2 regions of the Kingella oralis genome follow, and region 2 is predicted to be linked to the other one. Evidence: predicted binding sites of a transcription regulator. Region 2 holds the regulator's gene; the other holds the start of a gene.

The links. The regulator sigma-54, encoded in region 2, starts transcription at its own class of promoters, with help from an activator protein. The targets are predictions, from matches to a motif close to CTGGCACGCTTCATGCTT.
Region 1: a site for sigma-54 is predicted at 2,339-2,356, ahead of H3L93_RS00445 (pilin). Genes of this name have one in related genera too.

What each region holds. Positions count from the first base shown of each region.
Region 1 is NZ_CP059569.1:80,287-85,153, forward strand. Features, by position in the region: gene H3L93_RS00440 (UvrD-helicase domain-containing protein) at 1-2,150, shown strand, start outside; gene H3L93_RS00445 (pilin) at 2,463-2,963, shown strand; gene H3L93_RS00450 (type IV pilin protein) at 3,328-3,837, shown strand; gene ligA (NAD-dependent DNA ligase LigA) at 4,046-4,867, shown strand, end outside.
Region 2 is NZ_CP059569.1:628,569-633,435, forward strand. Features, by position in the region: gene lptC (LPS export ABC transporter periplasmic protein LptC) at 1-365, shown strand, start outside; gene lptA (lipopolysaccharide transport periplasmic protein LptA) at 346-876, shown strand; gene lptB (LPS export ABC transporter ATP-binding protein) at 1,280-2,014, shown strand; gene rpoN (RNA polymerase factor sigma-54) at 2,032-3,393, shown strand; gene hpf (ribosome hibernation-promoting factor, HPF/YfiA family) at 3,476-3,769, shown strand; gene dnaG (DNA primase) at 4,053-4,867, opposite strand, start outside.

The DNA of each region.
Region 1 (4,867 bases), 550 kb from region 2:
CGCTGGTGTTGGCAGGCGCGGGCAGCGGCAAAACCCGTGTGCTGACAACGCGCGTTGCATGGCTGCTGCAAAACCAAATGGCAAGCGTGCGCAGCATTTTGGCGGTAACGTTTACCAACAAAGCTGCCAAAGAAATGCAAACACGGCTGAGCGCGATGCTGCCGCTGAATTTACGCGCTATGTGGTTAGGCACGTTTCATGGTTTGTGCCACCGCTTTTTGCGTTTGCATTACCGCGAAGCAGGCTTGCCACAAACCTTTCAAATTTTGGACAGCAGCGACCAACTCTCGCTGATTAAACGCCTGCTCAAACAGCTCAATATTTCCGAAGAAAGCCTTGCGCCGCGCGTGCTGCAAGGCTTCATCAACGCGCAAAAAGAAGCGGGCTTGCGCGCAGGCAGCCTGAACGCGCCAGACCCGCATTTGCAACGGCTCATTCTGTGCTACGCCGAATACGAAAAACAATGCCAGCAAGAAGGCGTGGCGGATTTTGCCGAGCTGATGCTGCGCAGCTACGAAGTGCTCAACGCCAACGAAGTGCTGCGCACGCACTACCAAAACCGCTTCAACCACATTTTGGTGGACGAATTTCAAGACACCAACAAGCTGCAATACGCATGGCTCAAACTCATCGCGGGCGAGCAAAGCGCGATTTTTGCTGTGGGCGACGACGACCAATCCATCTACCGCTTTCGCGGCGCAAATGTGGGCAACATGACCGACCTGATGCGCGAATTTCACATCGCCGCCCCCATCAAGCTAGAACGCAACTATCGCTCCGTGGGCAACATTCTTGCCGCCGCCAACGCCGTTATCCAAAACAACAGCGAACGGCTGGGCAAAAACCTGCGCACCGAAGCCGAAAGTGGCGACAAAATCCGCTATTTCTGCGCCTATAACGACTACGAAGAAGCCCAATTCATCACCGAAGAATGCCGCCACCTGCAACGCCACGGCACGCCGCTAGACCAAATCGCCATCCTATACCGCAGCAACGCCCAATCGCGCATCATTGAGCAACAGCTTTTTCAGGCTGCCATACCTTATAGAATATACGGCGGCTTGCGCTTCTACGAACGCCAAGAAATCAAACACGCCCTTGCTTACTTGCGCCTCGCCGTGAACCCCAATGACGACAACGCCCTGCTGCGCGTGATTAACTTTCCGCCGCGCGGCATCGGCACGCGCAGCGTGGAGAACATTCAGGCTGCCGCAGCCGAACAAGGCATCAGCCTCTGGCAAGCCGCCTGTGGCATGGGCGCCAAAGCCAGCAAAATCGCCGCTTTCGTGCAACTGATAGACAGCTTCCAACAGCAAATCCCCCATTTCAGGCTGCCTGAAATCCTGCAAACCATCCTACAAGACAGCGGCTTATACGCGCATTACCAAGCGCAAAAACAAGCCAGCGAACGCGAGCGCACCGAAAACCTAGACGAACTCATCAACGCCGCCGAATACTTCCGCCCCGAAGACAGCCCCTTTGAAACGCAGCCTGAAAACAACACCGACAGCCCAGAATTCCCCATACTCGCCTTTTTAAGCAACGCCAGCCTAGAAAGCGGCGAAACCCAAGCCGGCGCAGGGCAAGAAGCCGTGCAACTGATGACCGTTCACGCCGCCAAAGGGTTGGAATTTGACAACGTATTCCTAAGCGGCATGGAAGAAGGGCGCTTTCCCAGCGAAATGAGCCTAGCCGAACACGGCGGCTTGCAAGAAGAGCGCAGACTGATGTATGTCGCCATCACCCGCGCCCGAAAACGCCTATATATAAGCATGGCACAACAACGCCAGCTATACGGCATCACCCAAACCAGCATCGTCTCCCGCTTTATCGACGAAATCCCCGGCGAACTGCTGCACCACCTATCCCCGCCCAAACCAACAGGCAGCCTGAAAACCGCAAGTGCAAGCGCAAGCCATTGGGCGCACCCCCAAAAGCAGCCTGAAAACGAGTGTAACGCAACCAGCCACACCCCGCGCGATTACCACGGCTACACCCTCGGCGAAAATATCCGCCACGCCAAATTTGGCACAGGCGTGATCATCGATGCCATAGACAAAGGCAGCAGCGCACGGCTCACCATCAACTTCGGCGCAAACGGGATCAAAGAGCTGGATACCGCCTTTGCCAAGCTGGAAAAGCTGGCATAGAGCGCGAGAGCATTTTCAGGCTGCCTTCTTGTGGATGTAGCAAACTTACGCAGGAACATCTAAAAACCTGACAAATTCCGTCAGCAAAGTGGCAAAAAATCACCCAAAATTACCCAAAACGCCACTGACCAAAAATGTCATAAAAATAAAAACAAAACAAAAACAATAAATTGAAACAAAATCACGAGCTGGCACAACCCATGCTAAAACCTAAGCACAACACACTTGATTCGCAACGCGGTGCACGAACAAGTGTTCTTCCCTGAAAAACGCGCCGCACATTCTTTGTAAACTTTATCTTGGAGATAAAACATGAAAACTATGCAAAAAGGTTTCACTCTGATTGAGTTGATGATCGTAATCGCAATTTTGGGTATTTTGGCTGCTATCGCATTGCCTATGTACCAAGACTACATCTCTAAATCTCAAATGACTCGTGTAGCTGGTGAATTGGCTGCTCGTAAAACCATCGTTGATGCTGCTTTCTTTGAAGGTCGTACCGTAGTTCGTGGTGCCACTACTGATGTTGCTACGGTAGACACTTTGAATTTGTTGAATGGTAAGGAAGATGCTGGTACTCCTACTTCTAATCTGATGTCAGCTGTTACTGCTGCTCCTTTGGGTGGTCCTGACTTTGTCATGGAAGCTACTTTGGGTGATAAAGCCAACACCGCTATCAAAGGTGTTAAAGTGAAGTATACACGTACCAAAGATGGTGTTTGGACCTGCACAATTGATAAATCTGGTGCTGGTGCATGGAAAGATAAATTCACTCCTGGTGGTTGTACTTTAACTGCTGCTCCAGCTCCTTAATATTAGTATTTGGTTTTGTAAGACCATGCCACATATGTGGTGTGGTCTTTTTATATATAACAAAAAACTATTTTTATTGAAAGTAGAAAAATAATCGTTGATTTTTTAGAAATTGGCAGCGATGCTTGCAATTTTTGAATTATGAGTGCAAATCAAGTAAATGGTTCTTAGATGTTTCTTAGATGTAAGGAATGATATAAAACACAGTAAAGCTGTTTATATTTAATAATTAATAAGAGTCACTGAAAAAAGAAATCTGTTAGTATGAAGTAGGCAACGTTGTGATAATTTCTAAGCCTGCTACAGGTTTTTTACTTGGTAAAGTAAAAATAAGATAAATTTTTAATTCATGTGAGATGATGCAATGAAAAAAATATATAAAGGAAAGTTGGTAGGATTCACCTTGATTGAGCTGATGGTTTCGGTTGCTATAATTGGCGTATTGGCTGCTTTCGCGTTTCCTATCTATCATGATTATATTATTCAATCGCAAATGGCGCGTATTCATAGCGAAATGTCGGCAGTACAACGCCAAATTGATGCCATTATAGTGAGTGGTGGTGTGCCAACCATTGTTAAAGCGGAAGATGGCACGCCCGATGCAGCAGGCACGCGGCGCGAATACTTTGGCATTGAAACATGGGAAAGCACGTCTGATTTAATTGAAATCGCGCAGCCACAATATGATAGCGCACATAATTTTAATAATCTGCATTTGGTGGTGGGCGATTCGGCCTTGTCATCCATACATGGTTTGGTGATTGATTTAGGTAGAAATGCAGACGGTATCTGGAGTTGTGCTATTTCCAAAACGGGCACGCTTTCGGGTTGGAAAGCAAAATATAATCTGCCAAATTGCAAAGTGGTTAATTAAATAAGAATAGTTAGAAAGCTACTATCAATACTGATGGTTGGAGCGAGTATCAAGAATTAATTGATAAAATTGGCGAAAAATTCATAGCTTGATTTTCAGGCTGCTGAATAATTATCACGAAAGCAGATGCCCCCGCATCTGCTTTTTCCTTTTGATGCAGCCTGAAAATCCCCTAAAATCCCCCTTTTCCATTTTCAGGCTGCCTATCATGCCCCAACAAGCGCAACAAAAAATTCAAACCTTAACTGCCCAGCTCAACCAATACGCCCACGAATACTACACGCTCGATGCGCCCACCGTGCCCGATAGCGAATACGACCGCCTATACCGAGAATTGGAGGCGTTGGAAACCGAATATCCGCAATTCAGGCTGCCTGAAAGCCCCACCAACCGCGTGGGCGGGGCGGTGTTGGATGGCTTTGAAACGGTAATCCATGCCGTGCCGATGCTGTCGCTGGCGAATGCGTTTTCGCCGCGCGATGATGAAGCAGGCACGTTTGACCACGCCGAAATGCGCGCGTTTGACGAGCGCGTGTGCAAGGATTTGGGCGCGGCGCACACCGAATACATTATTGAACCCAAGTTTGACGGCTTGGCGATTAGCCTGTTGTATCAAAACGGTATTTTGATTCAGGCTGCCACGCGCGGCGATGGCACAACGGGCGAAGATGTTACCGAAAACATCAAAACCGTGCGCAACATTCCCTTGAGGCTGCACGGCGATGAAGTGCCTGATTTAATTGAAGTTCGCGGCGAAGTGCTGATGCTGAAAGCGGATTTTGCCGCGCTCAATGCCCGTCAGTTAGACGCGGGGCAAAAACCGTTTGCCAACCCGCGCAATGCGGCGGCGGGCAGCTTGCGCCAGCTTAATTCGGCGATTACGGCGCAGCGCAAATTGCATTTTTTTGGCTACGGCATCGCGCGGTTGAGCACGGCGTTTAGGCAGCCTGAAAACCATGCGCAGGAGATTGAACTGCTGGCGCGGCTGGGGTTTAGCGAGCCGCAAGCGCAAATTCGCGTGTGTGCCAAT
Region 2 (4,867 bases):
AGTTGCCCGACCAAAAAAACGTTTATTTCCAACAACCCACGCTCAAAACCTACCGCGAAAACAACGAGCAATACACCGTGTCCAGCCAAACCGCGCGCTACGAAATAGAAAGCAAAAAAGTCTTTTTTGAACAAAACGTGGTGCTCACCAAAACCCCCGATGCCGAACGCCCCGCAGGCAAAGTCGTAACCGATTATTTGAATGTGGACACCCAAACCGAAATCGCCGAAACCGATGCCCCCGTGCAATACGAATACGGACGCTCCCACGGCACGGCAACAGGCTTAACCTACGACAACAAAAACGGCTTGCTCAACCTAAAATCCAAAGTGAAAGCACAAATCTATGACCTCAAACGCCCTTAAAACTACACTCCTTGCCGCCGCGCTTGCCCTAGGCAGCCTGAACGCCCATGCCCTAGAAAGCGACCGCCAGCAGCCCATCTCCATTGATGCCGACCAAGGCTCGTTGGACCAAAAAAACCAAGTAACCGTGTTCACCGGCAACGTCATCATCACGCAAGGCACGCTCAATATGCGCGCCAACACCGTGCGCGTGGTGCAAGACCAAAACGGCAACCAAACCATGAATGCCCAAGGCAGCCCCGTTTACTTCCGCCAAGAGCTAGACAACAACAAAGGCATCGCCGAAGGCTGGGGCGATAGAGCCGAATACGCCTCCGCCAACCACACCGTGAAACTGGTGGGCAACGCCAAAGTGCGCCGTGGCGGCGATGTTGCCACCGGCAACGCCATCAGCTACAACACGCAAACCGAGGTGTATACCGTGCTGGGCGGCAACGCCACAGGCAGCAAAAACAACCCGCGCGTGCATATTGTTATCCAGCCCTCCACCGCCAAAACGGATAAAAAATAAGAACCTATATTCACTATTTCCATAGATAGATTTGATGACATAAAAGCGTGGATACAAGGCAAAAAGCGCAGCAAGGTTGGACACCTTGCGAGCATTTTTAACGCAGTAGCCGCGTTTTTAGGGCATAAAAGATGCCTATGCGAATAGTGAATACAGGTTCTAAGCATAGGCAGCCTGAAAACGAATTCAGCGCGTTGGTGCGAAACGAAAATAGCCTTGCCAAATCGGTTTTCAGGCTGCCTTAACCAGTAGGATGCGCACCGTTTAGCAAGGTTGCATTTAATGGTGCGTGAGTGATACCGCACACCCTACATCGTTTCTTTATTTGTCCCACACTCTTTTCAGGCTGCCTCAGCCATCGCATCCCCCAAAGGCAGCCTAAAACCCACACCGAGCCAAAGTCATGCCCCAAAAAACCGCCCATCTCCATGTATCAGGCTTGCAAAAAGCCTTCAAAAAACGCCAAGTGGTAAAAAACTTCTCACTAGACATCCAAAGCGGCGAAGTCATCGGCTTGCTCGGGCCCAACGGCGCAGGCAAAACCACCAGCTTCTACATGATAGTCGGGCTGATTGCCGCCGATGCAGGCAGCATCACGCTCAACGGCGAAGAACTGCGCCACAGCCCCATCCACCAACGCGCCCAAGCAGGCATCGGCTATCTGCCGCAAGAAGCCTCCATCTTCCGCAAGATGACGGTGGAACAAAACATCCGCGCCATCCTAGAAATCCGCCTGCGCGATAAACACCAAATTGAAACCCAGCTCAACAAACTACTCGCCGATTTAAACATTGAACGCCTGCGCCACAGCCCCGCGCCCGCGCTATCGGGCGGGGAACGCCGCCGCGTAGAAATCGCCCGCGTGCTCGCCATGCAGCCGCGCTTTATCCTGCTGGACGAACCGTTTGCCGGCGTGGACCCCATCGCCGTGATAGACATCCAAAAAATCATCGAATTTCTCAAAGAGCGCGGCATCGGCGTGCTGATTACCGACCACAACGTGCGCGAAACCCTGCGCATCTGCGACCGCGCCTACATCATCAGCGACGGCACCGTGCTTGCCACCGGCAAACCCGAAGAGCTGGTGAACAACGAACAAGTCCGCGCCGTTTACCTAGGCGAAAATTTTGATTACTGACAACCATAACAACCGCTATGAGCAGCACCAACATCCAACTCAAACTCAGGCAAACCCAGCAGCTTAGCCAAAACATGCAGCAATCGCTGCGCGTTTTGCAAATGTCGGGTATTGAAATCGAGCGCGAAGTGGAAGACTGGCTGGCGGACAACCCTTTGCTTGACCGCGTAGAGCAGCCTGAAAAAACCTACGAGCCGCCCCAAACCACCGCAGACATCGCCAAACGCGGCGTGAGCTTGGATGACGACGACAGCAGCGCGTGGGAAAACCTCGCCCAAGAAGAAACGCTCAACGCCTATCTGCATAAACAAGTTGCCGAACACCCGCTCACCCCATCCGAAGCCGCCCGCGTGCATATTCTGATTGATTTTTTGGACGACAAAGGCTATCTCACCGAATCCATAGAAGAAATCATAGAACACACCCCGCTGGAATGGATGCTGGAAGAAGACGACATGGAAATCGCGCTGGAACACCTGCGCGCGTTTGACCCCGCAGGCATCGCCACCCCCGATTTAACCCAATCGCTGCTCTATCAGCTTGACCGCCTGCCGCTATCCGAAGCACGCCGTTGCGCCGCGCAAATCATCACCCGCCATCTAGACCAAATCACCCAAAACACGCCCAAAAATCTCAACCGATTCAGCAAATTGCTGCCCGAATACAGCGAAACCGTGTTGCGCGACGCGCTGGAAATCATCACCAACCTGCGTCCCTATCCCTCTTACGGCTTTGCCAGCGAAGAACCCACCCAATACGTTCGCCCCGATGTGTTCGTGCAAAAGAACGACAAGGGCGAGTGGTATGCCATCAGCAACGAAGAATCGCTGCCGCAAATCAAAATCAACACCGAAATCATCGAAGCCCTACAAGAAGAAAGCAACCTAGACCCGATTTGGCGCGAAAAAATCAACGGCGCAAAACAAAAAATAGATATGCTGCAACAGCGCAAAAGCACCATCTTGCGCGTTGCCGAATACATCCTTGCCCATCAACAAGACTTCTTCTATTTTGGCGAGATAGGCTTAGTGCCCATGCTGCTTAAAGACTGCGCCAAGCATCTTGAACTCGCCGAATCCACCATCTCCCGCGCCGTGAGCAACAAGTATCTGGCTTGCCCGCAAGGATTATTTGCGCTGCGCTATTTTTTCAGCCAAAATGCAGCCATCAACGACAGCGAAACAGGCAACGCCATCAGCGCCAACGCCATCAAATCCGTGATTGCGCAAATCGTTGAACATGAAGACAAAACGAAGCCCCACAGCGATTGCTCACTGCATCGCTTGCTGCAACAGCAAGGCATCAACATCGCGCGGCGCACGGTTGCCAAATACCGTGAACAACTGGGCATCCCCACCGTGCAACAACGCCGAGAATAATTGAGTTTCTTTTGCGCTTGGCAACGCCCCAGCGGCGTTTTCAGGCTGCCTTTTCTAACCACTCTGGATAAGGAGTTGCATTATGAATCTGAAAATCACTGGTCTCAATTTTGATGTTACCGAAGCCATCAAAGCGCGCGTAACCGAGAAATTAGAACGCATCGCCCGCCACACCGACGGCATGATTTCGGCAACGATTACGCTTTCTGTGGAGAAAGTGCAAAGCAAAGCCGCCGCGCAAGTGCATTTGGCCGGTAAGGATTTTCATGTGGAGGCATCGGAAAACGGCGACAATATGTATGCGGCGATTGACAATATGGCGGATAAATTAGACCGCGCGTTGCTGCAATATAAAGAGAAAGCGCAAAACCGTTGAGTTTTTGGGAATTGAGAAAGACCGAGCGAGTGAGTTTGCTCGGTCTTTTTTTGGGTTTAGCTTCGCTGAACTTCGTTTCAGGCTGCCTTTGGGGAAACAGCAGAGGCAGCCTGAAAACCATTATTTGTGATGGGGTTGTTTGCCATCCGTTGTAGGGTGTGCAGCTTGGCTGCGCACGCTGTTTGTTGCGTTTCAACTGCGTGCGTACCTGCGGTACACACCCTACGCCTAAGGCAGCCTGAAAACACAATTTAGCGTTTTCAGGCTGCCTCAATCGCTCTGCCTACTTGATTGCCAGCAGTTGCACAATCAACAGGGAGAGGCGTTTGCGTTCGTCTGGGCTGATGTCGGGCTGGGTGAGGCGGTGTTTGAGTTGGCTGATTTGGTGGTTTTTGAGCTCGGTGATGAGTTTGGCGATGCCGTCTTGAAACTCTTGTTGTTTTTCGGGGCTGCTGTCGGTGAGGTCTTCTTGGTTTTGTAGGGCGTGGCGGAAGATGTGGTCTATGGTGGTGGCAAAGGGGGTGGCGCGGAAGTGTTCTATGGCTTGGGCGGCGGTCATGCTGGGGTGGCTGCGGTAGCTGTGGGCGAGGGCGAGCAGGCAGGCGATGTCGCCCCCTGCGGGCAGGTAGTCGGGGATGGCGACGTGTTCCGCCCATTGGGGGTTGAGCAGTAGGGTGCGGATTTGGCGTTGCACGAGGGTGGTGGTTTCAGGCTGCCTGAAACTTTCGCGCGGGAGGGTGTAGCGTTTGGCGGCAACATGGCGTTGCGGGGCGGCTTGCCCCATCAGATAGGCGAGATTGGTGGGGTCTATGCCTGTTTGCTCGCTGAGATTTTGTTTGAGCAGGTAGGCTAGGGTGGGGGCTTGGGTGATTTGGGCGAGATGAGGGGCGGCGCGTTTGACCAGCTCGGCTTTGCCTTCTTGGCTGGTGAGGTCCAAACCAGCGGTGAGCGCGTCCCAAAAGTATTGAGACAGGGGGCGGCTTTGGTGCAACAGTGCTTCTTCAAAGCGTTCTTTGCCAAATTGGCGCACGAAGCTGTCGGGGTCGTGTTCGGCGGGCAGGAAGAGAAAATGTAGGCTTTTGCCGTCTTTGAGCTGGG